Regions from separate parts of the Shewanella sp. 433 genome, predicted to be linked through region 2. Evidence: predicted binding sites of a transcription regulator. Region 2 holds the regulator's gene; each other region holds the start of a gene.
What was found. Region 2 encodes sigma-54, which starts transcription at its own class of promoters, with help from an activator protein. Its sites were predicted from a motif close to GTTGGCACGNNNNTNGNNT; they were not measured.
Positions count from the first base shown of each region.

Region 1 (10,146 bases), 730 kb from region 2:
CCGCCTCTTGTCGCTGTTCGATGGGGGTTGCCAGCACGGCATCGAGCGCCAGCTCTAGCTGGTTTTCGAGCCGATATTGATAACTTTTGGCTAAGTTATGCAGACGGGCAATATCAAGATCACTGTCGACATAAGGGGCGGTGTACTGCACCATTTTTGTGATGCCCAGCAGGTGTTTGTAATGCAGCAGAGCATGCAGTTTTTTAAAGGCATTGTTGAGTTGTGGCACAGCAGGCTCACCGCTGGGATCGATAAACGCCTTGACCACAAATTGGTGATGGTATTGCTGTCGGGTTTTTGCCAGTTTACTTTGCTGAGCAGGAGGTAATTTCGCATATAGCTGCGGATGTTGCTGTTGCCAAATAAGGGCGCGTCCCCACTGTGCATCGATATCCCAGCGCTCACATAAGGCGTGAATATCCACCACTTCATCTTGATGCTCTGCAAGGCGTGAACTTACCCGCACGATGGCCTCATCAACTAATCGACTTAATGTGCTCGTGATGTCGCTAAAAGCTTGATAGTAAAGACGGGTATTATCAGTCACATCTTGCTGTGACCAGTCATCGACTTTTTTGGTGGATAAAAAGTGGCTAAATTCATAATAACCATAAAATTTAACCAGCTTTGCTAGGCCAGAGTAGTTAGCGTTGATGTTGCTTTCGATGTTATCTAGCTTGCTAGCTAATGCGCCTATACGCTCAGGATACTGATGTGCCGCTTCTATTTGGTCGACCAATTGCAGAGCGTCTTGATTGTAGTCATTTAACTGCGTCAGTTGTTCGCTAGTGGCTGTTAAGGCGTCGAGCGTGCTGCGAAGTAACTGACATCTCTTGTCGATACTCAATAGATGCTGGGCTGGGGCCAGTAGCGCGCGTTGTTTAGCGCTGATCTCAGCTAAGGTGATGTTATGGGCATTGACCTGTTCAACCCCGTTAACCTTGGCGGCATCAGGTGACAGATTGATATAGCGCGCCCCAGGGTAGGCCTCGATTGCTGCTGCCAGTGATTGTATGGCGTACATTAGCTGTATCGGAGTTTCCGCCATTTCACCACAATTGGTTTCAACCCACTCGTACATAATCCCCATGTCCGGTCCAAGGCTTGCGCCATAGGTGCCTGCGGTGTGGGTGATACCCGATTGCGAATGGCAAAAATCGACGCCGCACAACAAAATTCGGCTAAAACCCATCTCCCGTGCAATTTCGATAGCGCTATTGGTGACTGTGGGGCCGACGGACTCGATATTGTTGTTATCGTGGTCACTGTTCCAAGGTAAACGAGAGCCGGTATAGAGCGCGGCGCCGCGCCATTGACCGATAATTTGCGGGGTCACATGGTAGGAGTAGACGAGCAACGTATCGTGCTCCAGTGACATCAACTCTTTATTGACATCAAAACTTATCGATTGTGGGTCGACCGAGACAATGATGTCAGGTTTTATCTCCAGTTTGGCTAATTTGCCCACAATGCGTGAGGCGGCAATGATCACCAGTCGGTCGGCGTTGGCTTTTATCCAGTCAATATTGTTATCGAGGGAGGGCCCACCGCCTAATACGATGCAGGTTTTATCATTAAATTGGCCACGCAGTACTGAGGCGGGTTGCAGGTTTTCGGCTACATTGGTTAGCTGAGTCTGGATAAACAGCTTATGATTAAAGGCCGTGCCTAAGCTAAAGGATTCATGCTCAATCATTTTCTCGATTTCAGCATTGAGCTCACTGTAGGGCTCTAAATAATTACCATCGACGGCAATTGAGCGATGAATGGCGTACTTACCTTTGACTAAAAACACATTATTGCGGATATCGGCAATGGTCTCTTTAAGCTCATCAAATGAGATCACGCTTATCTCATCAGCGAGGTGCTCAGGGATGTCGATAGACAACATGGAGAGCACTTCTGGCAGCTCAACAAAAATAAACTTAGCCCCATCGGCAAGTGGATGCTCCATGACATAATTGGCCAGCAGCCCAGAATCGAGGCCGATGATGATATGTAAGGTATCGGGTTTAGATAAGGCCTGTTTGAAGCGCTCGTTATACAATGAAGTGGAGTCAATTTTTTCAAATGTATTGCGATTGATGCTGGGCAGGTAATATTCGCCAAAGCGGCTGACAGCAAAGCTTCTGGAGATTTCTGGTGGATTATCTAACATGATGTCCTCATTCGTCGGTTCGAATTGTGCTTGACCAGTGATGAGCATAGCCTACCTGCTAATGCTGCGGATTCAAATGGGTTTCCTATCTTTACTGGCGAAATTTGCTGGCGATAATGATTCGCTCCTTTACTATTTGGCATTGCTGGTGGCCTGCTTTGCTTTATTGTTAACTATCGTATTGGCGTGCACAGTTATCGCTAGCAACTCGCTTATGAGTTGTTATCGATGTGTTTGATGTGCAAAGTTGATCACAAAAGCTGCCAGTTAAGTCGGTAAGGACTGGAGAGTGTATTACACCCGAGAATGTTAAGAGTATTCGTCCCGGATTTGGCTTACACCCCAAGTATCTTGAACAATTATTAGGTAAAAGGTTTCGCGGTTCACACGCTAAAGGCACGCCGCTGTCGTGGGAGCATATTGCAGACGCTGAGTAATAGCTTACTCAAGTGACTCAATGCAAACCGCTTAAACGCCAATAATACTATTGGGTAATATGGCTTTTAAAACTTGTTACGCCCCCTCAATTTGAGGGGCGTAACAAGTTTTAAAAAGCCGTTTAAGCTTGTGTACGCCTGATTCATCGCCATCATGTGTTACTGCGCGGATTGCAGCAGTAAGGGCAAGTCATATTCGAGGCTGTCAGCCAAAGCAAGCCAGTCGTGGCGTTCCTGTGCCGCCAGCATCTCACGAAATAACTCGACGACCGTCGTGGCATTTTGTAACTCAGGCAACAGGGGTTTAAGCAGGTCGATGCACTGAGCAAAGTCATGTGAGCCATCGGCTTCATGGCCTAAGCGAAACTTATGCGCAGCCGAAGTCAGTATTTGGATAAGGGCGTCAGTTGCAGTACTTTTCATCACTTACACTCCTGATATTGAGCGCCATCAATGGCGGCACCATCTAAACTCGCATTATAAAAAGTCACCTCAGATTTAGTGAGAATATAGTGTTCAAGGGCAAGCAAATAGCCGCGGAAATTCAGGTCGGTTGCTACTTTTTCGCCATGTCCATTCATCACCCAATGTTGCTTGGCATTGGCGATAGAAGGGCCTAATTTACCGTCTTGCCAGAAAGCGTGGGTCTTATTATGCGGATAACTAAAATCGCAACCAAATAAGGTTATCGATTGGCTGTTTAAATGTACGGCCAAATCGATGGCCGGATGGATGACGCTACCATTGGCAAATAGGCGCAGTTTAGGGCATTGCTGGTGGAACTCATCATAGATTTTACTGTGCGAGTAGGCGGCAAAACGTTGCCCTGGCCACCACTGTAACACTGCTTGCTGTGACTTGGGGAAGTAGACCAGTTTCACGCTATCAGGCACGTTATCGGGTAAAAATTCACGCGTGACATTTTGATCTATGCTCACGACGATATCGGGAACAATCTGTTCATTGAGTAAGGCTTTTAATGCGGTGTCGACGCTAATCATCAATGGCCGCGTCGCTTCTGGTAATGCTCGTTGCGCCCTAAGGTAAGCGTAATGCTGCTCGAGCGTGGGGCCAGTGGCGATGACTAAGGTCTGAGTTGGCTGATATTGCAAGCGTAACGTTGCAGCATCGCTATCTTGTTGCATGGTAGCAAGATTATCCCGCATGCGCAGCTGAAGCTCTGCGTCATCATTGCCATGGCTTCTGTTGGCAAAATCAAGGTTATTGTTAAATACCAATAAGTCACGCAATCTGGCATTGTCATCGCTGCTCAATAAGAGTTCGGGCGTGACGGTAATGTAGTGGGGCGATAGTCGGTGTTGTTGAAGCTGGTGCATAAGCTTTAGGCGCGGATCGCTCAACCATTCGCGCTGATCGGTATAAGTCAGTAATAAGGCAAACAGGCTGACATTGAGCAGGCCAATACGAATGCTTTTTATATTGGGGTGCTGCACTAGGACGGCGGGGACATCTCCCATGCCGACACCATAAACCGTGAGGTCATTGCAGTTTGCTGGCAGTTGTTTAATCAACAGCTGCGCTTCGGCGATACGGTTATGCCGACTGCTCAATTGAATACCATTGACACTGATGGTTTGTTCATTGCCATTAACGAGACAAGCATCGAAGTGTTCAATGTTTGCCGCATGTAAGGCTGAAGCGAGCAGAGGCCAACGCTTATTAATGATCTCGAGGTTAGCAGTAAACAGCTCAGTCATTGACGCTATCCTTTATAGGGTTGAGGTAAATAGGAATAATGGAGATAAGTTGATGTTTATTGCGCAGCGTTCACGACAAAGCTGACTTTGGCTACCAGCATTATTTATCATGCGACTATTACGCTACTTTCACGCCGTAATACGCAGTTATTTTCATGGGGCTAAAGTACCTTAAAAACGCCTCAAAATCCATGATAAAGCGGATAGCAAGCCAGTCAAAAATCATATCAGCGCGCTTGGCACCCTAACCACAAGTGTGAGGATTTAAACTTAGACACTGGGCTTAAAAATGATCATGGACGCAAGAATTGGTATTGCACTAATTAAATAAGATTATATCGATTAAATCGAAGGCTAAGCCGTGAGTGTTAACCTATTCACCTAGCTACGCAGGGGCACTAAACCATTGTTAACCTAGAGGGATGTATTAGGATGTTGGCGGTTAGTGATGGTTATTTTACCTATGCATAAGATAACCATTTTAGTGGCTATCTTATGGTCTCCCCACAGGGACTCGAACCCCGATCGATCGCTTAGGAGGCGACTGCTCTATCCTGTTGAGCTATAGGGAGACGCTGTTGATTATACTGTTTTTCATCTCGATGAAAAGGCTTTAGATTTAGTTGCTTAATTAGTGGTCGCTTGTCCGCTAAATTTTAATCGCAATGTCATTTACTTGTATATTTAGCGTCCCATTTTTTGGCTCGAGCAAGGCTGTTGCACTTTGCTGCGTGACTTGATCTATGGTGACCGTTGCGCGAGTTTCCCCGGCAATTGGGCGCATGTTGTCGAGCCTATCGGGTAAGTTTTGTTGCAATACAATTTGAAAACGGTCGCCCACTTTTATACCGTTATTACGCCCCAGATTGATGATCACCCGTCTGTCTTGTTTAGACACAATTTGTCCGAGTAGTGGCCTGCAGTTAAGCACTTTATCGATATCTGCACTGGCTTGTGCTAATACGGCATCAATATTTTGGCCATAGCTGGAGTGCCAAAAGCGGGCGCTATTTGCCGGCACTGTGGCTTGTCGCTCAAACTCCCATGGGGCAGATGAATGATATAGCTCGCTCCAAACTTGCTCACCACTGATGCCATGATACAGCGATAGCTTTAGATAAAATTGCCGTTGCGGATAGTTATTCCAAAGACCTAGTAATCCGCCTTCAACGGGATCGGTGGAGATATCGACGATTGCTGGTAGTAGGATATATTGACTGTCGGTGATTTCACTTAACCAGCTCGGCAGACGATAACCGCGTATATCAACTAATGACTGGGTTATGTCTAAGCGCTCATCCGCGTGGATATTTGGGAAGCTGGCTTTACCACGCTGACGGATGATATTACCTAATCGTTGAGAAAGCGTTTTTTGAAAGTTACCAATGTTGCCGTATCTTAATTGAGCTCTGTCGTTAATTTGTGCTTGAGTAACTAAGATTGCCGCTTTTAGATTTTCAGTTTGGCATTGCTGTTCATTAGCACTTAACACGTCGACACGAAGATTGACTGTAAGTATCTGATTATTTATATGTTCGTTCAATAGCTCTATCTGTGACGCCTGTGTTAGCTGCGTCATTGTAAAGTTATCTTTAGTGAGTAGGCCATTTTGGATCTGCTGCTCACTGCTAAAGTTGCCTCCCGAGCTTAATATCACATAACTTAGCGCCTGCTGAATGGCATCTGCTCTAGCTTGAGTAACATTGCCATCGATAATTTTTGCTTCTCCAGATGTTTCTACCCATTGTGCGAACGTATTTAAATGGACTAAAGAAACAAGGAGAATCAATAAATTAATTTTTTTCATTGCTCGTTCTCTGGTTGATACTCTTATCATTAGTGTTACAGATAGTGCCAAAATGATGGCAGCTGCGCCGATAATTGAGCTTAAACTACAGTGTATTGTAACTAACTGGCAATAAGTGTGCCTAGTGAAGTAAGCTCGCGTAACGATTGATATTTTGACGTTACGCTCTTACTTTTCAGTGTTTATACTTTGTTCGACGGCTTTATGAGCATTAACAGTTTTTCTGCTAGCCAAGCATAATATTTGTCATTACCGTGAATCCAATCGTGCTGCTTGTCTGCGTATTCTACAGTCGATAAATAATTTTCTGGATCTGTAACTTCTTCATCGAATGCGCGTGCTGCATTGAAGAAGGTAACGCCAAATTCTGTCCATATATATTCCATCGCGTCAAAATAGGCGTAAATGATATTGGTCATGCCTTTAGACTCTTCAAAATACTGACTAAATGGTGGGTCAGAGACCACTATGACTCTGTGACCATTTTCGTGAAGTTTAAGTAAGATGGAAAGTTGCTCATTGAGGTCGTCGTGAAAGTAATCAACAAACTCTTTCAGTGTGATCTCTGTGATTCCTTGTGGATAAGAGTTCTGGAGCCATGTTGTAAATCTAGCTACATTTTGATGAGTTTGTAGCCCTAAGTTTGTAATAATGGTTGAAGTTAGGGACGGTGTTTTTTGTTCATGACGATTCAAATTGTTGAATATCACAGACCATAATTTTCTCGATATGGCATTTTCCAGTGGGACTAAGTATTCGGTGTCGCATAAGGCAAATTTCTTTTGAGAAAAACCTGATCCATTCATTACCATGCCGCCGCAGTGTTCAATATTCATCTTATCAAGTGCTGTTGATAGTTTACCCATGTGGCTATCGCCAAATAGAGTCAGACCAACCCTTGGCTTGTCTAGCGACTTTATGGTCAGTTTTGCTGCGGATTCGATAAGCTCTTCATCGCATTCGACCTCGTCATTATCTGCGGGTTTACGCTTAACATCTGGGAATTCAATCTTCTGTTCGGAATTTGAATGCATATTGTTAGTATTCTGGAGCACTGTTTTGAAATGCCCCATAACATAGGCTACGCCAGTGGGAGTAACTGTCCGTCGATTAGTTTCAAATCTAAAATCGCCATCAGCTGATGCTGTAATGAGCTCAAAGGAGGGGAAATATTCGAAATTTTCATAGTTATCACACATAAAACTAGCTGCTGTGCGCAGTAGTGACTTTGAGTGTTGATTAGCTATTAATATATGCTTGTTTGTCATTGTTGCCGTCAGGGGCACTGGGGATACGGTTAGTATTACTTTTATGTTTGAGTTTATTGATGTAAGACGAGATTCCAGTTGTTTTAAATCTGCGCAAATTTCCTCATATGTGAAGTTATGAAATTGATGATCTTCTGCGTTAAATTGTCCTGATATAACGCCTGGACAACTAGGATAGAAAATATTGTTCTTATCTTTCCAAGACTCTGTTAAACCCAGTGTAAAAATGAACAGATCTGTGTCTTTAAGAGTCTGATACATCTCTTTTGCAGCTAATATTCTGGCCTCAACTAAATCTTCTTTGGTATTAAAACCACTGGGGTAAATACTCGGCCTTAACAGATCGTAGTAGCGGTTATTTTCAATATGTACCGTACATTCAACATCCAAATCTTGATTTTCATCAATAATATCAAACCACTGAAGAAAGCACCTTGGCGTATATATGTTGCCAAAAGCAAAACTTGAAACTTGATTAGTTTCAATTTTACTTTGATTAAATAAATAACCTTCTTTATTAAGCCATCGGCCCACATGCTGTGCAAAGCAAGAGCCAGCAGATGAAATTTTAGGGTTTTCAATTGGTAAGTTTATTCCATGTAGTTTATCGAATGTTTGCTGACCAAGTTTGACAGATGCAACGGCGCTGCGCCAAAAGAAAATTTCATCTCTGTTGTTATAGGGGGTTATTCTGTTTTGCATAAAGTTTTCCTACATTTATTGAGGTGTCATCAAAATAGGAGAATCGACATTTTGATGACACATGTGAATGGACGATGCATTTTGAATGCAAATATTATGCCGGCTGCATGCCATTAAAGTATTTCGTTGTTTTTGTCGATGGCATAGCATCAACTGTAGGTTATCTTTATAAATAGCGGCTTGAAAATTGCATTGTGTTTAACGTCGAACCTGATTTTGACGTTAAGATTGCTATTCCTCTCGAATCTTTTTTAGTGGAATAGCCCACGAAAATGACGTTACTATTTGTATTTTTAGGAATTATTATGCAGAAAGTACTTTTACCTTCGGTTATATTGATGTTAGCAGCGTGCTCGACTATCGACGACCGAGTTTCGCAAGCTTTGGCAAGCGGCAATACTTTGCCTGCTCAATCGGCAGTGCTACACCTAAGCCAACAATTGGCTAATGAACTGATCAGGCAAAACGATCAACTCACACCTAAGCATCCGTTATTGGTGACAACGCCAGTGTTGTTAGGCAATTTAAGTGGCACTAATCCCTTGGGGTTACAATTACAGCAAGGTTTAATTGCTGCTATGCATGATCATCAATTTAATTTGGTCGATCTCAATGTGGCACAAAGTGTGCGCGTGACCGACAGTGGTGATTTTATATTGAGTCGTGATTGGCGTAAACTTGCGGACGATTTGCCAGTGGAGCATGTTTTGGTGTCGACCATGAATCTGTCGCTTGATGAGCTGGTGGTCAATAGTCGTATTGTGAATGTAACCAATAATCGTGTGGTATCAGTTGCTTCGGCGAGTGTCACCTTGGCTGAATTGCCTGGTTATCTTAGGGCGTCTGAGCGGGTGGAGTCTAAGCAAGGCTTGTTGATCCGTCACAGCATGCAGGGGCAGGGTAACATGCAAATGGTAGGAGAGCTGCAATGAGAATCTGGTTAATGGCAATACTGCTGACGCTAAGTGGCTGCGCTTCCCAAGATAGATATATTCAGTGGGAAACAGAAGCGCCTGAGCAGTTTCCTAAGTTAACCGCTATCGGCTACGCCCCCTTAGCGACACAACCGGCCAAAGAGCAGTCGCAACGGGTATTAATGGCGATGCAAGCATCCAAAATCGCGGCTTATCGTGAGTTAGCTGAGCAGGTATACGGCCAGCAGTTATCTGCGTCGAGCCAAGTCAGGGATTGGATGTTGTCTGATGATAATATTCAAGCTTCGGTGACCGGGGTGATACGCGGCGCCAGAGTGGTTAAGAGTTACCCGGCGGGTGAGCATTATGTGACTGAGCTGGAACTTGATTTTTCTCAAGTGTGGGCCTTGTACCAACAGCAAAATCGTCCACAAAAAGTGAAGCAAGTGACTTACTTCTAAGAGAGTTTCCTTTTAACGGAGCTCCATTTTAATTGAGCGACTTAATGTATTGCGCAATATTAAAGCCTCTATTTTAGAGGCTTTTTTGTGTCTCTTGGTTGTGTTTTTTAGATTGGGTCATTGCGTAGCGAAAGCGAGGTGCATGAGCTAGGCGCGATGCTGAATCAAGATAACACTACGCTGTGATTAAGTGCCTAAGCTTTAAGGTTATTGCCTAAGGTCGAAATCGTTGAGGTTTTGCCTTTACCATCGTAGGTAAGACTGGATGCGTTTCGACTGGCTTGCAAGGCTTGAGAGAAGCGATTGATACTGGCCATGCTGTGTTCGATTAATGTAGCATTTTGCGCGTTAAGCGTCTTACATTGGGCTAACACTTGTTTGGTTATATCGACTAATTTTTGCAGCTTAAGATCGCTACTGAGTTTACCGCTGTCGGGGTGCTCTGATAATCGTACATCGACCGCTTTGATCTCATCTAACAACTTAGCTTTATCTGCGGCCAGCGTTAGCAACTCATCGGCACTTTGTGCTATGAGTGCCGCTTTCTCTGCTTCGATAAGGCGTTTTAAGTCGTTTAATAACGTATGTTGATTGGCGATGATGTCGATTATTGAGTTCATATCAGCTTAGCCAAGATCCTTTAGTTCATTTTCAAACTGCGCAATATTACTGGCCAGTTTG
Region 1 covers NZ_CM181703.1:3,157,449-3,167,594, reverse strand. The annotation lists gene AC5YB1_RS14070 (motility associated factor glycosyltransferase family protein) at 1-2,158, opposite strand, end outside; gene AC5YB1_RS14065 (SAF domain-containing protein) at 2,419-2,595, shown strand; gene AC5YB1_RS14060 (hypothetical protein) at 2,755-3,018, opposite strand; gene AC5YB1_RS14055 (motility associated factor glycosyltransferase family protein) at 3,018-4,313, opposite strand; tRNA gene AC5YB1_RS14050 (tRNA-Arg) at 4,810-4,885, opposite strand; gene AC5YB1_RS14045 (flagellar assembly protein T N-terminal domain-containing protein) at 4,963-6,120, opposite strand; gene AC5YB1_RS14040 (GSCFA domain-containing protein) at 6,303-8,090, opposite strand; gene AC5YB1_RS14035 (FlgO family outer membrane protein) at 8,396-9,022, shown strand; gene AC5YB1_RS14030 (LPP20 family lipoprotein) at 9,019-9,465, shown strand; gene AC5YB1_RS14025 (flagella synthesis protein FlgN) at 9,660-10,085, opposite strand; gene flgM (flagellar biosynthesis anti-sigma factor FlgM) at 10,092-10,146, opposite strand, start outside.
Region 1: the regulator sigma-54 is predicted to act here: its motif matches at 8,187-8,205, upstream of AC5YB1_RS14040 (GSCFA domain-containing protein).

Region 2 (10,146 bases):
TAATCGTCAGCCAGAGTGAGCGCCGAAAGGTACTCTTAAGGACCGGGCCGAAGGTGTCGGTCTCATCATCCATTCCGGCCATCCCCATCATCGAATGCTCAGCATCTTCACGGATCACATCGACAACGTCATCTATGGTGATCCGCCCAAGCAGTTTATTGGTTTTTTCATCGACCACAGGTGCCGATACCCAGTCGTGGCGTTCAAATAGCTGCGCGACTTCACTGTCGTGCATACCCACAGGGATCCCTTCGAGCTCTTGGTTCATGATGTCGCGCACCGATGCATTCGGATCGCAGGTGAGCAGATCGGCGATCGCTACGCCACCAAGCAGGCTGTCGTGCTTGTCAACCACATATAGGGTATCGGTGGCTTCTGGTAATTCACCACGAATACGCAGGTAACGCAGGATCACGTCGACATTCACATCTGGCCTTAGGGTCACCGTATCTGTGTTCATTAAGCTGCCGGCGGTGTCTTCTGGGTATGACAGAGCCTGTTCGACTCGCGCCCTATCTTGGCTGCGCATCGATTGCAGTACTTGATTGAATACGCTGTCTGGCAGGCTACGCAGTATGTAGGCCAGGTCGTCGGTATCCATATTTTCGGCCGCTTTTGCTACGCGCTCAGGGCTCATCTGGCTAATAAATTGATCTTTGAGCTCTTCACTGAGTTCATCGAGTATCTCACCCGTATGGGCTTGATCGATAAGTTGCCATAATACTTGCCGCGCACGCGGTGGAGAGGACTCTAAAATAAAGGCGATATCCGAGGCCGCCATGTCGTGCAGCATACTACGCACATGGACAAACATACCGCTGCTCAGGGCTTGCGTCAGCTGCTGTAAACGTTGATCTGTAGTTTCATTATCTAACACTTCGATCGGCATGACTTCCCCTTGGAAAAATGGCGCGGCGACATAGGTTATTGGCTAAGTAACCTGAACTCGGGATAATTATAGAATGAGATGAGCCGTTTAGGCTCGAGGTGGGGCGATTATACGGCTTCTTCGAATTTTGCGTCAATCAGTGCGCTAATGGCATCGAGTGCCGCTTGGGCATCTTGGCCTTCACTGGTGATGGTAATAGTTTTACCAAAGCCGGTTTCTAGCATTAATAGCCCAAGCACACTGGCGGCTGAAGCTTGCTTGTCACCTTGAATTAAGGTGACTTGGGCATCAAACTGAGCGGCCAATACCGCCAGTTTGGTGGCGGCTCGCGCATGCAACCCCAGCTTGTTGCAGATGGTTAATTGGCGTTCAAGCTTGTTCATGCTGAAGTTCTCTGTGGCGCGCCTGTACCTTATGTTTCCCTTTATTGAACAGCTTGGCCAGTTGATCGGTCACATACACCGAGCGATGTTGGCCGCCGGTACAACCAATGGCGATCGTTAAGTAGCTACGGTTATTGCGCTCAAGGTGTGGCAGCCACGTTTCGAATAGATTTTCTATCTGCCAAATAAACTTATTTACTAGCGGCTGCTGACTTAAAAACTGCTGCACTGGTTGGTCGAGACCCGTCAGCGGGCGTAACTCCGTTTCCCAGTGGGGATTGGGCAGAAAACGCACGTCAAACATAAAGTCTGCTTCACTTGGCATACCGTATTTAAAGCCAAATGACTCAAAGTTAATCACTAACTCCTTGTCTACTGTGCCTAGTAAGATCTCGCGTACCTTATCGCTTAAATCATAGATGTTAAGGGTAGAGGTGTCGATGTAGTGATCGACCATCTTAGAGATAGGCTCGAGCATTTTGCCTTCAAGTTGAATGGCTTCTTTGAGAGAGGCTTTTGAGCGTGACAGTGGATGTAACCTGCGGGTTTCACTGTAGCGTTTAAGTAACACATCGTCAGATGAGTTTAAGAAGAAACTCAGTATTTCGGTATCTTTAGGGAGATTAGCTAGCTGCTTCTCCAGCTGAATGTCCTCGCTGGGCATGTTGCGCACATCGACGCTTATGGCTACGAGTTCATTTCGACCTTTGAGCTGACTGAGCAGTGAGTCCATCATCTGTAGTGGCAGATTATCGACACAGTAATAACCCAGATCTTCCAGTACCCTAAGGACTACCGATTTTCCTGAGCCTGATCGCCCAGATACCATTACCAATTTCATTGGGTGATCACCTGATACAATTCTGCCTCGTCGTGGGTTTTTCTTAGCTGTTTGATGATGGCTTTATCACTTAATTTCTCTGCCATCGCGGCGAGGGTGCTAAGGTGCTGTTCGCATTGCTCTGAAGGAACCAATAATGCAAAGAGGATATCGACGGGCTGATTATCAATTGCATCGAATGCGATTGGCTCAGCACATTTAATCAATACGGCGACTGGCTTCTCAATATTCGTCAGCCGTCCGTGAGGGATCGCGATACCATTGCCTATACCTGTGCTGCCCATTTTCTCTCTCGCCAAAAGGCTTTCAAAAATCTCTTGAGAGGAAAGGGTGGGGTACTGGACAGCGGCCAAGTCGCTGATAAGTTCCAGTACCTTTTTCTTACTGCCCGGAGTGGCGCAGGTTGTGCACTCCGGCCGCAGGATGGTACTAAGTTCCATCGTTAATGCTTTATTAGCTTCTCTTTGTGTTTAATGACCTGACGATCTAATTTATCGATCAGGGAATCTATCGCGGCATACATGTCCGCGTGCTCTGATGTTGCAAATACTTCCCCACCACGGAGATGTAACTTTGCTTCAACTTTTTGCATCAATTTTTCGACATTTAATATCACATGGACATTATTGATCTGATCGAAATGCCGTTCAAGCTTTGTAAACTTTTCTTCAACATAGTTGCGCAGAGATTGGGTGATCTCGATGTGGTGCCCAGTCAGATTTATTTGCATAAAGTGATTCCTCCGGTTTCCAGTTGTTGATTATAAGCTTTTACGTTGATTTGACGGCGGTATCAACATCGCCTCACGATATTTTGCAATCGTGCGTCGAGCGACTTGGATACCTTGCTCTGCCAGCAGTTGTGCCATCTTACTGTCACTTAAGGGTTTCTTTTGATTTTCTGCGGCGACTAGCTTCTTAATAAAAGCGCGGATCGCAGTAGAAGAGCATTCACCACCATCGTCGGTCCCGACATGGCTGGAGAAAAAGTATTTCAGCTCAAAAATCCCTCTTGGCGTGTGCATATACTTTTGGGTAGTGACCCGCGAGATGGTCGATTCATGCATCTCGACCGCTTCGGCAATATCATTAAGCACCATAGGTTTCATCGCTTCTTCACCAAACTCGAAAAAACCTTGCTGGAAATCGACAATGCAGTTGGTGACCTTAAGCAAGGTATCGTTGCGGCTCTCTAAACTTTTTAGAAACCATTTAGCTTCTTGCAAGTGACCACGAATAAACTGGCCATCGGCTTGGTTTTTGGTGCTGCGTGCCATCGAGGCATAATGTTGGTTTACATTAATCTTAGGCATACTATCGGGATTAAGCTCGACCACCCAGCGACCTTTTTTCTTGCTAACTGTGACATCGGGGATCACGTATTCGTCGCGACTGGCAGTAATGGCCAGCCCCGGGCGCGGATTGAGGGTTTGAATTAGCGCTATGGCCTCACGCAGGTCATCCTCTTTCAGCTTGGTCTTACGCATCAATAGGCGAAAGTCTCGTCCGGCGATAAGATCTAAGTAATCACGGATCAAGAGTCTGGCGTTGTCGATATGCGGGGTGTCGGGGTTGTATTGGGCCAGTTGGATCATCAGGCATTCGCTGAGGTCTCTGGCACCAATCCCGATAGGATCGAAATGTTGTACCCGTTTTAATACCGCTTCAATTTCGTCGAGTTCGATTTCAGGATCGCCCATGGCTTCGAGAATATCGTCGCACGTTTGCGTCAAGTAGCCGCGCTCGTCTATGGCGTCAATGATGGCGGTGGCGATAGCAAGATCGTTGTCAGAAAAGGGCGTGAGGTTTTTTTGCCATTCGAGGTGTTCATACAAGCCTTCGCTGGTTTCCCCTTGAAAGGGCATGTCATCGTCGCGCATGGCACCAGAGCTGGAGTTGGGTGAGGCGGTATAGACCTCATCCCATGTGGTGTCGACGGGAAGCTCATCGGGCATAGAGTCTTGATTGAGTGCATCGGAGGTTTCTAAGCTTGAATTGTCTTCACTCGAGTCGACTTGCAGTTGCTCATTGTAATCGGTGTCGAAGTTGTCATTACGCTCTTGTTCTGAGTCGATATTGGCGCCTTCTTGCTCCTCGTCTAACTCGAGTAGAGGGTTAGACTCTAATGCTTGCTGGATCTCTTGCTGCAATTCCAATGACGAGAGTTGCAACAGACGAATGGCCTGTTGCAACTGGGGCGTCATGGTTAAATGCTGACCCATTTTGAGCTGAAGTGACGCTTTCATCGTACTGCTATTCCCTTGTTTCTAATTCTAAAGTGAGAAAGCTGCCTCTGGTATTAAACCGCTAAGGCGAATGATCTACTTAACAAGGTAAGAGCGGTTTAGCCTTTTACCTTGAGCGCTAATAACGTTAACTATAGCTTGAATTGTTCTCCTAAGTACACCGCTCGAACTTGTTGGTTATCTAAGATCTCATCGGGTGTTCCTTCGGCAATCAAATTACCGTGACTGACAATGTAGGCTTTTTCACACACATCCAATGTTTCACGTACGTTGTGGTCGGTGATCAGTACGCCAAGGCCACGATTTTTCAGTTGCTCAATAATCTTTTTGATGTCGATAACCGAAATGGGATCGACCCCGGCGAAGGGTTCATCAAGCAAAATAAACTTAGGATTGGCGGCTAATGCTCGGGCGATTTCGACGCGACGACGTTCGCCACCGGACAGTGCCATCCCCTGACTATCGCGGATGTGAGTAATATGAAACTCTTCTAGCAGGTGCTCCAACTCCTCTTCGCGCGCATCGTTACTGAGCTCGCGTCGGGTTTGTAATACCGCCATAATATTATCGCGTACCGATAATTTCCGAAAAATACTGGCTTCTTGCGGTAGATAGCCAATCCCTTTGCGGGCGCGCAAATGCATAGGATCTAAAGTGAGATCGTCATCGTCAATAAAAATACGTCCCTTGTCACTCTGGACTAGACCGACCACCATGTAAAAGGTGGTGGTTTTACCTGCGCCATTAGGCCCTAGCAAGCCGACGATTTGCCCTGTGCGTACGGTTAAGCTGACATCTTGTACCACGGCGCGGCTTTTGTAGCTTTTGGCTAAGTTAACCGCTTTTAGCGTCATCTCTGTCATTGCTTTTCCTGCTTGGGCTGTTCTTGGGGCTGACTTTTGCTGTTGTCTTGGTAACTTTCGGGTTGAATGATGGTGATAACGCGATCGCTACCCGTACTTTCGGCTATCAACTGTTGCTGCTCAATGTTGTAGCGAATTTGATTACCTGTGACTTGGCTACCTTCTTGTTCGAGGGTGGCATTACCAATTAGGGTTAGAGTGCGGGTCGACAGTTCATAGCGGATCTCATTGGCGCTGGCTGACGCTGGACGACCATTTTCCATCACCTGTGTATAAGTGGCTGGCTTACCCTTTGCCACTAAGATTTTGCCGCTACTATTTTCTTTGGTAAAGGCGCGTAATTCATCGGCTAAAATTTTAATGGAGCCTTGAGTCACCTCTACTGGGCCATTGAAGATAATCTGATTATTTTTAATATCAGCTTCTTGGCTTGCGGCTGAAATCTTAACCTCTTGCAGCAGGTCGGTTTCATTCGCCGCACTCTGCAGGCTAACCATGGTTAACAGGCCTGCAAGAATAAGATTATTTAGTTTCATATGTTCCTTCTACCTGGCTCGTCAGTCGTACTTTTTGTGCATTGAGGTCGGCATATAAGCCTTTTCCGGTAATCAAAAAATCGTTACCGGTGATCCGAATGGTTTGATCGGATGTCATGATCATGGTGTTGAGGTCCAATTCCATGTAGTTGGTTTCTATGGTTTGGATGGGCTCTTCAGGGCTAATGGCATCAATAATGACATTATTTTCCAAGATGACTTTGCCACTGTCTTTGTCTAATGTACCCCGAGCCGAGCGCAACCGCCACTGAGCATCGCCGTTATCGGGATAGACCAGATAAGTAGGCTGGGTAAAATAGGTCATATTACGCTCGGCATAGTGTTCCATATGGCTAGCCGAGACGCGGCTATTAAGTTTGCCTTGTTCGTCGTATTGCACGCTATTAATGTTGTTAATCACATAATCTGGACGATCGGACGCGTCGAGCAACAGCGCTTGTGATCCTTGCTTAGTCTGCACCTGCCAATAGAGCACTAAAGCGGTACCAAAAAACGCGATAATCGCCAGGGTGACTCTATTCATATGCTCATACCGTGAGCCGATTCAAACTTATCTTGGCTTAGCAAAATAAGGTCGGTTAATTCACGTAGCGCACCATGGCCGCCATTAATATGGGTGACCATATCGGCATGCTGCTTAACATAAGGGTGACCATCGGCGACGCACACCGACAAGCCGACTTGTTGCATTACGGGTAGGTCGACCATGTCATCGCCAATATAGGCCACCTGTTGTGGGCTGACTTGATAGCGTGCCAGAAGCTCTTGGTAGGGGATGAGCTTGTTGTCGACCCCTTGATAAATATGGCTAATGCCAAGGGCCGTCATACGGTCTTCGACAATTTTCGATTTACGTCCGGTGATAATCGCCACGGCAATATCGCTAGTCAGTAGCGAGCGAACGCCATAGCCATCACGAGTATGGAACGTTTTTAGCTCGTCGCCAGAGTTACTCATATAAACCAGCCCGTCAGAAAACACGCCGTCTACGTCACAAATCAGTAGTTTAATCTGTTTAGCTTTTTGCCAGACTGAGTCAGCGATAGGGCCGTAAAAACCTTGATGTGGCATCTTATATCACTCCTGCTTTAACCATATCGAGCATATTGAGTGCGCCAATGGGTTGCTGTTGAAGGTTAGTCACAATTAAGCCATTAATCTGCTTTTCTTCCATTATGTTAAGCGCTTCAGCGGCTAAAATGCCGTCGCTGACGGTCACGCAGCCTTGGGTCATAACGTGGCTGATGGAGGTGTTTCTAAGGTCGACTTCGGCATCGATCACGCGGCGCAGATCGCCATCGGTAAAGATGCCAACCAATACGCCATTGTCATCGATCACGGCGGTCATGCCGAGGCCTTTTTTAGAGATCTCATACAATGCGTCGGTAATGCAGATGTGTTGGGGTACTATGGGGAGTTCATCGCCTTTGTGCATCACATCGCTGACCCTTAGTAGCAATTTACGGCCTAAGCTGCCACCGGGGTGCGATAGCGCAAAATCATCTTTAGTAAAGCCTCTAGCCTGCAATAGAGCCACGGCAAGGGCATCGCCCATCACTAGGGTTGCAGTGGTACTGGAGGTCGGCGCGAGCCCAAGTGGGCAGGCTTCTTCTGGTACGTCGATACACAGATGCACCATCGAATGCTTTGCCATATTGGAGTCGGGCTTTCCCGTTACTGCAATCACTGGCAGCCCCATACGTTTGATCACCGGCATCAAGGTTAAAATTTCACTGGCTTCACCCGAGTTGGAGATAGCAAGTACAATATCATTTTCACTCAGTACGCCAAGATCACCGTGGCTGGCTTCGCCAGGATGTACAAAGAAGGCGGGGGTGCCAGTGCTGGCTAAGGTGGCAGAAATCTTGTTGCCAATATGGCCCGATTTACCCATGCCCATCACGATCACCTTACCAGTACAACTCAGAATTAACTGGCATGCCTTGGCAAATTCGCTTGAATCGACATATTGATAAAGATTATCGAGGGCATTGCGCTCGATATCGATAACATTACGCCCCCATTGACGTAGTTGATCTGCATCTACCATCTTGTTCTCTCTTTAAAAAATCAGTTCGGGCTAGACCTGCAATTAGGATTGAAAAACCAGCACCTGATAAACAACAAAGCTCATCAATAACACTCCGCCGTGCCAAGGTTTGAGCTGACGCGACTTACCCGTTAGTAGGATTAGTATGGCTAAGGCACTGCTGGTCGCCAACACCATGTAAAAGTCTCGCGTGCTGGCGGCGGCATCGACAGCACCAGGTGCAATCAGTGCAGGCAGTGCTAATACCGCTAAAATATTAAATAGATTGGAGCCGACGATGTTGCCTATGGCTAAATCATCTTCTTTTTTCAGTACTCCGGCAACACAGGCGGCTAATTCTGGCAGACTGGTACCAACGGCTATAATGGTGAGACCAATCACCAGATCCGATAAGTGGTACGCTTTAGCGATACCCACGGCGCCATCGACCATCCAGTCGGCCGATAAGGGGAGTAAAATAATACCGACGACTAACCAGAGTATGGCTTTGATTGTTGGGACATCTTTGGGGATTTCGCTATCGGATTCATCGGCTAATAGATCGGCTTCTTTATTGCTGACGGCGTGCCAAATCAGGTAGCCCATTAAGGCTAAAAACAGCAGCATTAGGCCCACGCCCTCAATGCGGGTCAGTTGGCCGTCATGTAGGAAATACCCAGCAATCACAGTGGCGGCCAGCATCATCGGAATTTCACGCTTTAAAGTTTGCGAGCTAACGGAGATGGCACCCAGTAGTGCGGTGAGCCCGAGAATTAAACTGATGTTGGCAACGTTTGAGCCTAGTACATTACCAATGGCGGTATCGGTCATACCTTCCATTGATGCCGTCGCGGCGACAAACATTTCCGGCGCCGAGCTGCCCATGGCAACAATCGTTAAACCAATTAACATGGGTGGTAGGCCCAAATTGCGGGCAAATGCGCCTGCACCATAAACGAATTTGTCGGCACTCCATACTAGAGTGGCTAATCCAGCAAGCAGTAAAAAAATATTAAAAAGCATTAAAGTTCATTTTTGTTTGAGTGTCTGCCGCGCATTTTCGCTGGATTTGGACAAAATTGAAAGTATTGCGGCAAGATAGTGTCGATTCAGTTGTGCACAATAGGTCAATTACGTACAATTTGCCTCTTTTTGTGCCGATTTATCACGGAACATATAGGTCTTACAATGATCAATGAACGAACAGATGATGACGCCACGCCGCTAGTCGAGATTGAACATCTGGCTTTTAGTCGCGGTTCTCATGTGATTTATGAAGATGTTAGCCTGTCGATCCCTAAAGGGAAAGTCACGGCCATTATGGGCCCCAGTGGGATAGGTAAAACCACCCTGCTTAAGTTAATCGGTGGTCAATTACAGCCCAATCGCGGCAATATTAAAATCGATGGTATCGATGTACATCAGTGCAACCGCAGTGAGCTGTTTGAGCTGCGTAAACGTATGAGTATGTTATTTCAAAGTGGCGCACTGTTTACCGACATGAATGTGTTCGACAATGTTGCCTTTGCTTTGCGTGAACATTCAGGCTTACCTGAAGCCATCATTAAGCGTATCGTGCTGATGAAGTTAGAGGCCGTAGGCCTGCGCGGTGCTGCGAAGATGATGCCTAGTGAGTTATCTGGTGGTATGCAGCGACGTGCTGCACTAGCCAGAGCCATCGCCTTAGAACCTGAGCTGATTTTATACGATGAGCCATTTGCGGGCCAAGACCCAATTTCTATGGGGGTGTTGGTTAAGCTTATCAGAGAGTTAAGCGATGCACTTAACTTAACCTCTGTCGTAGTGTCTCACGATGTACAAGAGGTATTGGGCATTGCCGATTATGTCTATGTGTTGGCAGACAAGCGCATTATCGCTCACGGTACGCCTGAAGAGTTAAGGCTGGCCGACAACCCAAAGTTGAAGCAGTTTATTGGTGGGGAGCCTGATGGCCCAGTGCCATTTCATTTTCCTGCTGTAAATTACCAAGAGGAGATGTTAGGTGAGCTTAACTGATCACATTGCTGGTATCGGTCGTAGTGCGATAGCCAGTGTGACTGGACTTGGCAGTGCAGGGCTGATGCTTTGGGGCGCCATTGCCCGAGTACCTAAGCCGCGTAAAGGGATCCCGCTGCTCATCAAGCAACTGTATGTTATCGGTGTGCAATCTATGGTGATCATCTTGGTCTCTGGCTTGTTTATCGGTATGGTGCTGGCGCTGCAGGGCTATAATATCTTGGTAGGGTTTGGCACTGAAGATAGCTTAGGGCCTATGGTGGCGCTGAGTTTGCTCAGAGAGCTCGGCCCTGTGGTAACCGCATTGTTGTTTGCTGGGCGAG
Region 2 covers NZ_CM181703.1:3,889,668-3,899,813, reverse strand. The annotation lists gene mgtE (magnesium transporter) at 1-889, opposite strand, end outside; gene AC5YB1_RS17245 (HPr family phosphocarrier protein) at 997-1,272, opposite strand; gene rapZ (RNase adapter RapZ) at 1,259-2,113, opposite strand; gene ptsN (PTS IIA-like nitrogen regulatory protein PtsN) at 2,110-2,553, opposite strand; gene hpf (ribosome hibernation promoting factor) at 2,556-2,843, opposite strand; gene AC5YB1_RS17225 (RNA polymerase factor sigma-54) at 2,874-4,358, opposite strand; gene lptB (LPS export ABC transporter ATP-binding protein) at 4,490-5,221, opposite strand; gene lptA (lipopolysaccharide transport periplasmic protein LptA) at 5,218-5,757, opposite strand; gene lptC (LPS export ABC transporter periplasmic protein LptC) at 5,744-6,301, opposite strand; gene kdsC (3-deoxy-manno-octulosonate-8-phosphatase KdsC) at 6,298-6,849, opposite strand; gene AC5YB1_RS17200 (KpsF/GutQ family sugar-phosphate isomerase) at 6,851-7,828, opposite strand; gene AC5YB1_RS17195 (calcium/sodium antiporter) at 7,871-8,830, opposite strand; gene AC5YB1_RS17190 (ATP-binding cassette domain-containing protein) at 8,996-9,823, shown strand; gene mlaE (lipid asymmetry maintenance ABC transporter permease subunit MlaE) at 9,810-10,146, shown strand, end outside.

Region 3 (10,146 bases), 620 kb from region 2:
CGAATTATTAGTGGCCACGCTGATTTCACGCATCCGTTGTTGCAACTCAACCATGCCCGACAGATAAGTCTCTGAGCGGCCTAAGCTGGTGCTCAGCGAATCGATATTTTTAACATACTGCTCCATCGAGGCTAAATCGCGTTCATTAGCCATAACGCGCACCGCACCAATAGGGTCGTCTGAGGGACGCAATATCGACATTCCCGTCGATAACATCTGGTTCAAGCGGGCCAAATCTATGGTGGTATTTTGCAGACTGTGAATATTGTTAGTGTACAAATTTTGCATTGTCACGCGCATTTTCGGCCCCCTTAAAAACTGCTTAGCATGGTTTGAAACAGCTGATCGGCTGTCGATATCACTTTGGCATTAGCCATATAAGACTGCTGATAAATGATCAAGTTAACCCCCTCTTCATCAGGGTTAACACCACTGGTGCTGGCCCACTGAGACTGCGCATCTTTTTGTAACTCGACACTGGTCTTGGCATTGGCAATGGCTTGACGCGACGCCGAGCCTAACTGACCCACTTTGCTGCTAAAGGATTCGGAGAAACTGGTACTCACACCTAAACTAGTAAAGGCCAAATCTTTGTTTGCTAAGGCCACCAGCGCTTTTAGGTTGCTGTTGTCACCTTGGGTGCCATCGGTACCAAAAGCCAACTCTTCCGCGGTAAAGCCATTGGTCACCTGTAGGCTGCCAGCGGGGTTGCCCGGCTGAAAACTAAATAGGTTTTGAGTTGGCGCAGCACCATTTAAGTCGGTACCGCCTGCCAACACAGCATTAAACTCATCGGCCAATTTAACGGCTAATTCATCAAGGTACGCTTGCGAGCTGGCTAATTCATTATCGCGATAATCGAGTAACGCGCCCATGCTGCCGCCGGCCGAGGCTTCAAGGGTAAAATGGCTTTGACCAAAATTGATGTCTACATTACTGACCAACGGATTGGCCGGATCGGGCACAACTGACAATTTAGCCACGGTATTGCCCGACAACAAAGGTTCACCACGTGCTAGCGAGATGTTCACCATGCCTTTGTCATCTTCGATAACACGTATATCGACAATGGCTGCTAGCTCATCGATAGCCGCATCACGGCCATCTTGCAATGCGGCTGGCACAGTACCACTGGCGCTGGCGGCCTTAATGTCTTGGTTAAAACGGGCGATGATCTCCAGCTGGGCATTGACCTCTTTGGCCGATGTACCTAACTGACCTGTCACCTGATCGCGCTGAGATACTAAGCTATCGTTGATGCCGTTAATCATCTGGGTTAAGGCTTTCGCCTCGTTTAACACCCCTTGACGATGTGCAACCAGATTAGGCTGCTCCATCGCCGAGTTGAGCGACGCAAATAGCTGATCTAATCCGGCAGAAATATTATTACCTTCGGCGCCAAAGACTTGCTCAGCTTGACCTAAATAACTGCTGCGCACATTATCGAAGCCCACATTACTGGTGGTCTGCCATAGTTGGGCCACTTCATATTGGTCTGAAATGCGCCTAACGCCATCGATAAACACCCCAGCGCCGCCACCATAAGCACCGCCGCCCACAGAGCTGGTCATGACTTGCTGGCGCGAGTAACCCGCCACCATGGCATTGGCCACATTATTAGAGGTTGCATTGAGCGCCGCCATGCTGGCTAACAGCCCAGATTTACCAATGTTTAACATGCTCATTTATTGTCCTTAGCGTGCGGCGGCACAAAAAGTGCGGGCTGCATAGCTGTGGTTGTCATCTGTTGCGGATCATAGGCGACAGGATCGGCACTCGACTTAAGCGCGCCAGACAATTGTTTAGTCATCACCTCAGACAAGCCCATGCCTTGCATCTGGCTCAAACGGCTAGCCAATTCGGCATCGTGCAGATCGCGATATAAACCATCGTTTTTTGACGACAATGGGCTCTCTTCATCGGCCATCGCATCGGAGGCTGAGCGCATCTGCTTTAAGACGGTTTGCAAAAACTGCGCTTCAAACTGCTGACTCACCACTTTAAGGGCTCCCAGCTCGCCATTGCTTTTAATCAGATCGCCAGCATTTAACTGGTTAAGATAGCCGTTATTATTTTCAAGTTTCATTAGATCACCACTAACTCAGCTTCTAGGGCGCCAGCTTCATCAAGCGCCTGCAATATGGCCATCAGATCCATCGGCGCAGCACCTAAACTGTTCACCGCCTTAACAATCGCTTCGATAGCAATACCCTCTGGCCAGACAAACATGCGGTTATCACCTTGCTCGACCGACACTTGGCTTTCATTGGTCACGACAGTTTCGCCATTATTGTTGCCAAAATAGCCACCATTAGGCTGGCTAACATTTTGTCCTTCAACTATGGTCACAGTCAGGTTGCCATGACTGACCGCCGCCTTGCGCACTACGACATTGCCCCCCATCACAACCGTGCCGGTGCGGCTGTTAAATACGATACGCGGGCTGCGGCGTCCTTGCTCTATCTGTAACTCTTCGAGCATCGACATAAAGGTCACACGCTCGCGGTTCGACTTAGGCGCTTGCACTAAGACTTTGCCGTGGTTTTCCGCTCTTGCCACATTGGGGCCAAACAGCCCATTAACCGCGCGCTCGATATTGCGCGCAGTCTTAAAGCTGGGATCTTTGAGGTTAAGGATGATATCGGCGTTATCATTAAAGCTACTGCCAATGGCGGCCTCAAGTAAGGCGCCATTGGGAATACTGCCCACGGTAGGCACATTGACGGTGATCGAGGAGCCATTGCGTCCCGATGCTGAAAAGCCACCGACCACTAAGTTACCTTGGGCCACCGCATAAATTTCGCCATCGACGCCGCGCAGTGGCGTCATCAACAGGGTGCCGCCTTGTAAGCTTTTAGCATCACCCAATGATGACACTGTCACATCTATGGTCTGCCCAGGGCTAGACATAGGCGACACGGTAGCGTGCACCGCAACGGCGGCGACGTTTTTCAATTTAGGGTCGCTATTACCATCTATTTGCACGCCAAACTGCTTGAGCATGTTGACCACAGACTGGCTGGTAAATTTCACCTGCGAACGGTCACCGCTGCCATTGAGGCCCACCACGACACCGTAGCCCACCAGCTGGTTGTCACGAATACCTTGTACATCGACGATATCCATCAAATAGCGCGACTGCTCTGCAGCGTTAAGCTGGGCACAGATAAACACTGACAGTAATAAACACAAACGTAGCATGCTAAAAATCCTTGCCTAAAGAGGGAACCATGGGCTGTTGAAATAACGAGAAGCCCAACCCATTGCATTACTGTCGGCAATCGCCCCTTGGCCACCATAAATAATACGTGCATCGGCGATGCGCTGTGACGAGATAGTATTGTCGTTACCAATATCGTCGGTGCGGATAAGTCCTAATAGGCGCAAGTATTCGTCGCCCTGATTGAGCCTGAGCCACTTTTCGCCGCGGATCAGCAGTGCGCCATTGGGCAATACCTTGGCGACGGTTACTGTGATCGAGCCTGATAGCTGGTTTTGCTGGGTGCTTGACCCAGTACCATTAAAACCACGCCCTAAAGACACATCGCCGTCGGCGCCCAGATTATTGGCGCCAATTGAACCACTGGAGCCCGCGGCTAATCCAAAGGACATATCTTGCGCTTTGCTGGTTTTAGTGTCGGCTTTCTTGCTGGAATAGGTTTTTTCATCTAAGGCAACAGTCAATAGATCCCCTTCGCGAAAGGCACGCTTGTCTTTAAACAACGTCAGCATATAACCGGGACGATACAAGCTGCCATCTTTAGCATCTGGCAAACTATAATCTATCTCTGGCGGTGCCCATTCGGCGCCGCCCGGCTTAGTTAACGGCTCTGGTATATGTGAAATACATCCAGATAACAACAAGGTCATCAGCAAGTAAAACCAACGCATCATACTTCCTTATAACGACTGGTTGAGGAACTTGAGCATATCGTCAGACGCCGATACCACTTTGGCGTTCATCTCATAGGCTCGCTGAGTCGAGATCATCTCGACCATCTCTTCAACTACGTTAACGTTAGCACCTTCCAAGGCGCCCTGACGCAAACCGCCTAACGCTTGGTCGCCAGCCACCCCTTCAACAGCCACACCCGAAGCCGCAGTTTCGCGGTACAGGTTATCGCCGCGTGCTTGTAGGCCCGCTGGGTTGGTGAAGTTGATCAAGGTAATTTGGCCCAGCTCTTGTGGGTCCGCTTGGCCTGCCATTTGTGCGCTCACCAAACCGTCGGTAGCGATGGAAATTGATAACGCATCTTCTGGGATCACTATGTTAGGCACTAACGGTAGCCCCTGAGAGGTCACCATCATCCCTTCGCTGCTGCGATAAAATTGACCATCACGGGTATAGGCTAATTCACCATTAGGCTCTTCCACTTGGAAGAAGCCGTTACCTTCAATGGCTAAATCCAGTTGTTGATTGGTGGTCTGCATATCACCGGTGGTGAAGATTTTTTGTGTCCCGACCACGCGGGTACCGGCACCGAGTTGCAAACCCGATGGCAGTTCGTTCATGGCATCGACTTGACCACCAGGTTGGCGCTGTACTTGATAAAACAGATCGTTAAACGCCACACGGTCACGTTTAAAGCCTGTGGTATTCACGTTCGCCAAGTTGTTGGCGATAGTGGTCATTTTAGTATCTTGTGCCGTCAGGCCGGTTTTACTTACCCATAAAGCTGATTGCATGCTGAACTATCCTTTACACATTACGCAGTAGACGATTGCCGACTTCGGCCAATTTCTCTGCGCTTTTCATTAATTTCACCTGAACTTCAAACTGACGGCTCAAATCCATTGAGGCGATAAGCTCGCTCACCGCTTGTACGTTACTGGCTTCGAGGAAACCACTATTGACGCGCACTTCATCGTCTTGTGGCAGATCAGCGCCGTCACGGCGATACAAGAGACCATCTGGGCCTTTTTGCATTTGCGCCATATCGCTATTCACCAGCTTTAGTCGCCCAACTTCCTCAATCACTCCGCCTTCAGATGGCAAAATGCTGATGGTGCCATCTTCACCGACAAACAAGTCTTTATGCTCAGGCAATACCAGTGGTCCATCGACGCCCAGCACGGGGCGACCATCAACGGTCAACTGGCCTTCACCGTCGGCGATCATGGCTCCGGCGCGGGTATAGGCTTCGCCGCCATCGACCATGACACTGAACATGCCTTGGTCATGAATCGCCATGTCCAATTTGCGACCCGTGGGGTTCACCGCGCCGCTCTGCTGGCTAAAGCCGCTGCTTTGGGTCAAGGCTAATACTCGGGTGTCAAAGCTACCTGGTGTGTTAGGGATCGCCATGGCGTTCACTCGCTCCAGATCGGCCTTAAAGCCCGTAGTCTCGGCGTTGGCCAAGTTATTCGCGCGAATGGTTTGTGCTTCCATAATACGCGTAGCACCGCTAACGGCTGTATACAGCATCTTGTCCATGTTGTTAGCCCTTAAATAGCGTTAAGTAAGGCTTGCTGCATGGTCGAGTTAACGTCCAGCACCTTAGCGTTAGACTGGTAGTTACGCTGCGCTGACATCAAGTTAACCATCTCTGCGGTGGTATCGACGTTAGAGCCTTCTAAGTAGCCGCCGGTAACGTTACCCATGGTGCCTGTAGCTGGCGCGCCAAGAATTGCTTGACCGGCGCTGTTAGTGGCAATCCAAGCATTGTTACTGATAGGTTCTAGGCCATTAGGGTTAGCGAAGTTAGCCAGTGCCACTTGGCCCTGTAACTGCTCTTGACCATTAGTGTATGTGCCATATAGCAAACCGTTGTCATCAAGACGCACGCCTTTTAGATCACCAGAGGTGTAACCGTCTTGGCTCAGGCTAGAGTTATTGTACGCCGCCGCATATTGGGTGCTCTTATCGAAGCCCACATCGAATGCCATCGCCGTCGCGCCATCTAAGATAGCTGGGTCGTTGATGTTCATGGTCAGGGTATTGCCTGCGGTTAAGATACCGTTTGAGTCAAAGGTCATGGTGTGACCGCCAGCAGGTGTCACATCAACGCCTTCCATCATGTAGTGCACGCTCCACTCGTTAGAGGCGGTTTTTACATGGTATTGGGTGAGTGCGTGTTCGTTACCTAACGAGTCATACACACTGACGGTGCTTGATGAGTGGTAGCTGTCCATGTTGGCAGGATCGAAGGGTACTAACGCTGGATCAATCACATCGACGCGAGCATCAAGGTTTGAGACTAAGCCAACTGTAGTCGTGGCTTTCGCTGCCAAGGCCGCCGTTTGCACTTGCAGGTCGGTGGTATTACCCGTTTGAATTTGGCCTGTGGCGCCCACTGCATAACCCTGTAAACGATTACCCACTGAGTCGACGATAAAACCTTGTGAGTCCTGATGGAACATACCCGCACGGGCATACATACCGCCACCATCAACGCCTTTTAGCATGAAGAAACCTTCACCCTGGATCCCCATATCTAACTGGCGTCCGGTGTAAGTTAAGCTGCCACCCTGAGAAAAGTTCTGGCTGGTCGACATGACGCTGACGCCACCGGCTTGGCCGCCATTATAGATGGCGGCAAACTCGCTGCGGCCACCACGAAAACCCACGGTAGATGAGTTAGCAATGTTATTACTGATGGTGTTGAGATCTTGTGTCGTGGCCTGTAAGCCGCTTAGCGCTATGTTAAATGACATCCTAATACCCTATTAAAATAAATTTATGAAACTTCAGAAATATCCAGCACTGAAATTGTGCCTAGACCATAGCCCATCTCGGCCATCATCATTCCTGATGCGCTCGCGAAATGAATTTTTTCGATCGGCGCTTTAATGTATGTGGGTGCCATTAACACCGACTCGCCCACGGTGGCGTTGGCTTTAAGCTCATATTTGCCTTCAGGCAAACCTAAGGCTTCGGGGTCAATGTTAAAGGCAATATCGCCTTTAGATTGCGCGCCCAGCTTAACGGTTTGCACCACTTCGCCTTGCTCGTTGATCACCTCAATCTCTAGGTCTTCAACGCCGTTTTCTAAAAACACTTTGCCTTCAACCGCTTCATTGCCTAGCTCAAGGCCAGAGGCTGGCACCATGGCACTCTTACCAATCAGCGATGCCGATTGCACTATGCCTAAGTTCTCCATCATCACCATCTGGTTCGACTGGTTTTCGCGCATATATTCTAAGCTCTCTACTTGCGAGAACTGAGCTAACTGCGAGACATATTCGGCGCTGTTAATCGGCTTAGTCGGATCCTGGTTTTGGATCTGAGCAATCATCAACGTCATAAATTCATTTTTGAGCGAGGCAGCATCATTGCCTGGCGCTTGCAACACATTAGCGCTCTGCTGCGCTTGGCTGTCCGTAGTACGTCCTACTTCCATTTACTTGTTTCCTAATTGCAGTAAGCCCTGCTGCATAGAGCGGGCACGGTTCATCACTTCAACACTGGTCTCAAACGAACGGCTCGCCGCCATCATGTCGGCCATCTCTTCAACGGTATTAACGTTGGAATACGCCACGTAACCTTGCTCGTTCGCAAACGGATGGTTGGGCTCATAACGCATATCCAGCGGCGCATCGGCTTGCACTATATCGCTAATCTCAACCGAGGCGCTGGCGGCTTTGCCTTCTTGCATCTGGCTATAGATAGTGGCAAATACCGGCTTTAACGCACGGTAAGCTTGCTCTGGCGACTCGGCAGCCGTTCCGGCATTGGCTAAGTTACTGGCCACGGTATTTAAGCGTATGGTTTGGGCATTCATGCCTGCACCCGCTATTTGGTAGATTTCTCCAAATGACATAGGGACTCCTAGCGACCTTCGATAGCCGTTTTTAAGCCGGCAATTTTCATGTTAAGAAATGTCAGGCTGGTCTGATAATCCATCGCATTTTGCGAATATCTCGCCTGCTCTTTGCCAAGCTCAACCGTGTTATTGTCGGCAGAGCTTTGATAAGGCACGCGATAACCGATATCGTAGCGATTAGCGTTGCTGGCACCCGATTCAATGCGAGCCATTACCTTACTGAAGTCCAGATCTCGCGCCTTGTAACCTGGGGTTTCGGCGTTCACCAAATTACCCGCCAGCACCTTGCTTCTCTCTACCCTAAAGTTCAGTGTTTGGGGGTGAATTCCCAACGCCGTATCGAGGTTGATAGCCATCTCAATTCCTAGTAATGTATGCTCAACAATGTTTATGGCACTGAGTATCCAATTAATATGCCAAGTATTTTAAATCAAATTAAACAAACACTTAGATGTTGAGGCCTGCCATAGTCGGAAGCCTAACTTCCCTCTTCCTCTTAGGCGGATTCGGTTTACTTCCGCTGCCGGTGTATAGCCAGACAGACACAACTTCCGCCAGCGCACAAATTGAGCAACAGATGCGGCGCTCAATCGAAACACAACTGAGCCGCTGGCAACAGCAACAGGCTATCGATAAGGTGCAACATAAGATGGTGATTCGCGTGCCATCAGGGGCTGATAACCTTGAGCCTTGCCCGCAAAGCATCACCATAGATCCGCCTCAAGGCTTACCCTTCGGCCGAGTGCAACGCAAGCTGAGTTGCCCCTCTCAAGGTTGGTCTTTGTATGTCAGGGCAAAAGTGACGCTGCACGCCTATTTACCTGTCGCCAATAGGAACTTGCAAAGAGATGAGATAGTGACATCTGCCGATCTGCACTGGAAAATGTTACCGCTGAAGGCCTCAGATCAAGATGTGATCACCCAAGAGGCCAACTTGCTTGGCCAACAAGTAACCCGCAAACTGCGTAAAAATAAACCTATTCGCGCCGCCTATCTCGAGGCGCCAAGGCTGATTAATGTCGGCGATGAGGTGATTATCGAGGCCAGCAGTGAGGGGTTTTATGCTAATATGCTCGGCGTCGCCTTGGATGTGGGTAAAGAGGGCGATGCTATTCGGGTTAAAAATAGCAGTTCAGGCAAGGTGATCACCGCCTATGTGGTGGCCAAAGGTCGAGTCCGCACCCAGTTTTAGGCTTATTAGCTTAAAAAATCCCTAAAAAAGTTTTAGCGATGTCACAATCCGGTCGCTCATATAGAGTATCAAGCCGAATTATCGAGTGAGTACAATGGAAATCAATAAAATCAACAGCGCTATTGGTGCTGAGATTGGGGCCAATAAGAGCAATGTAAATGCTCAAGCCACCCCAGCGCCTCAATCAGCCGCTACGTCTGCTCCAGCGCAGCTTTCGATCAGTCAGGATTGGCAGTCGCTTGAACAATCTCAGCAGGCACTACAGCAACTTGACGATGTGGATCATGACAAAATTGCCGCACTGCGTCAGTCGCTGCAAGACGGTAGCTTCTCAGTAGATTTAGATCAGATTGCCGATAAGATGCTTAACCAACATGGATAAACCCCAAGTTGATAAGCGCTTGTTAGTGCAGACGCTGCTACGTGATATTCGCTTAGATGTGGATGACTACAGCCAGCTAAAAAGCATGCTGAAACATCAAAGAGAATTAATGCAGCGCACCGACAACCAAGGGCTATCACTGCATAATACGCGTCAAACGGCACTGTGCGACAAACTAGCACAACGGGCCGCTCAGCGTAGTGAGATCCTGATACAATTGGGGTTTGATGGCGATGCCAATGGCATGAAGCGCTTACTGGCCGCCCTGCCGAATCAGTTGCGTCCACAAATTAAAATTTTGTGGGATAACTTACAGTTGCTAGTGAAAGATAGCCATCAGGCCAATGAAGTGAATGGCCGTCTATTAGCATTGCAGCAAGAAACCCTCACTCGGTTGCTCAATCCTGATAGCCAGCATCAACAGATAGATTACGGCAATCACCTAGCTCGCTAATGTTAAGCTGAAATTGCGTTAGCGAGACACATTGCCCCGCGTATAAAACCCTGCCATATCATCTAAGGTCGCTTGCTCTTGACGCATGCTGTGCTCCAGTAGCGCCTCGTTGGTCTGCTGCTGTAACCACTTTAGTCCTTGCTGCCGCCCCAACTGCTTACGCCATAAATTGTCGACTCGTGCCTGCTCTTGTTGCAGCAAGGTCTGCTGTTGAGCCAGTTTGCTCTTCATCGGCTCTAACGCTTGGGCCATCTGGGTCGCGTTTTGCCATAACAGCGGATGCGCCCCATATTGGCGACCGCTATAATCGCTGATCATCTCACTTAAGGCTTGATGTTGTTGCTGAGCCTGCTGC
Region 3 covers NZ_CM181703.1:431,991-442,136, reverse strand. The annotation lists gene flgL (flagellar hook-associated protein FlgL) at 1-300, opposite strand, end outside; gene flgK (flagellar hook-associated protein FlgK) at 312-1,685, opposite strand; gene AC5YB1_RS02105 (rod-binding protein) at 1,682-2,086, opposite strand; gene AC5YB1_RS02100 (flagellar basal body P-ring protein FlgI) at 2,086-3,201, opposite strand; gene flgH (flagellar basal body L-ring protein FlgH) at 3,217-3,891, opposite strand; gene flgG (flagellar basal-body rod protein FlgG) at 3,901-4,686, opposite strand; gene AC5YB1_RS02085 (flagellar basal body rod protein FlgF) at 4,700-5,434, opposite strand; gene flgE (flagellar hook protein FlgE) at 5,446-6,654, opposite strand; gene AC5YB1_RS02075 (flagellar hook assembly protein FlgD) at 6,678-7,340, opposite strand; gene flgC (flagellar basal body rod protein FlgC) at 7,341-7,760, opposite strand; gene flgB (flagellar basal body rod protein FlgB) at 7,769-8,119, opposite strand; gene flgA (flagellar basal body P-ring formation chaperone FlgA) at 8,341-8,955, shown strand; gene flgM (flagellar biosynthesis anti-sigma factor FlgM) at 9,050-9,337, shown strand; gene AC5YB1_RS02050 (flagellar protein FlgN) at 9,330-9,791, shown strand; gene AC5YB1_RS02045 (hypothetical protein) at 9,810-10,146, opposite strand, start outside.
Region 3: the regulator sigma-54 is predicted to act here: its motif matches at 8,166-8,184, upstream of flgB (flagellar basal body rod protein FlgB).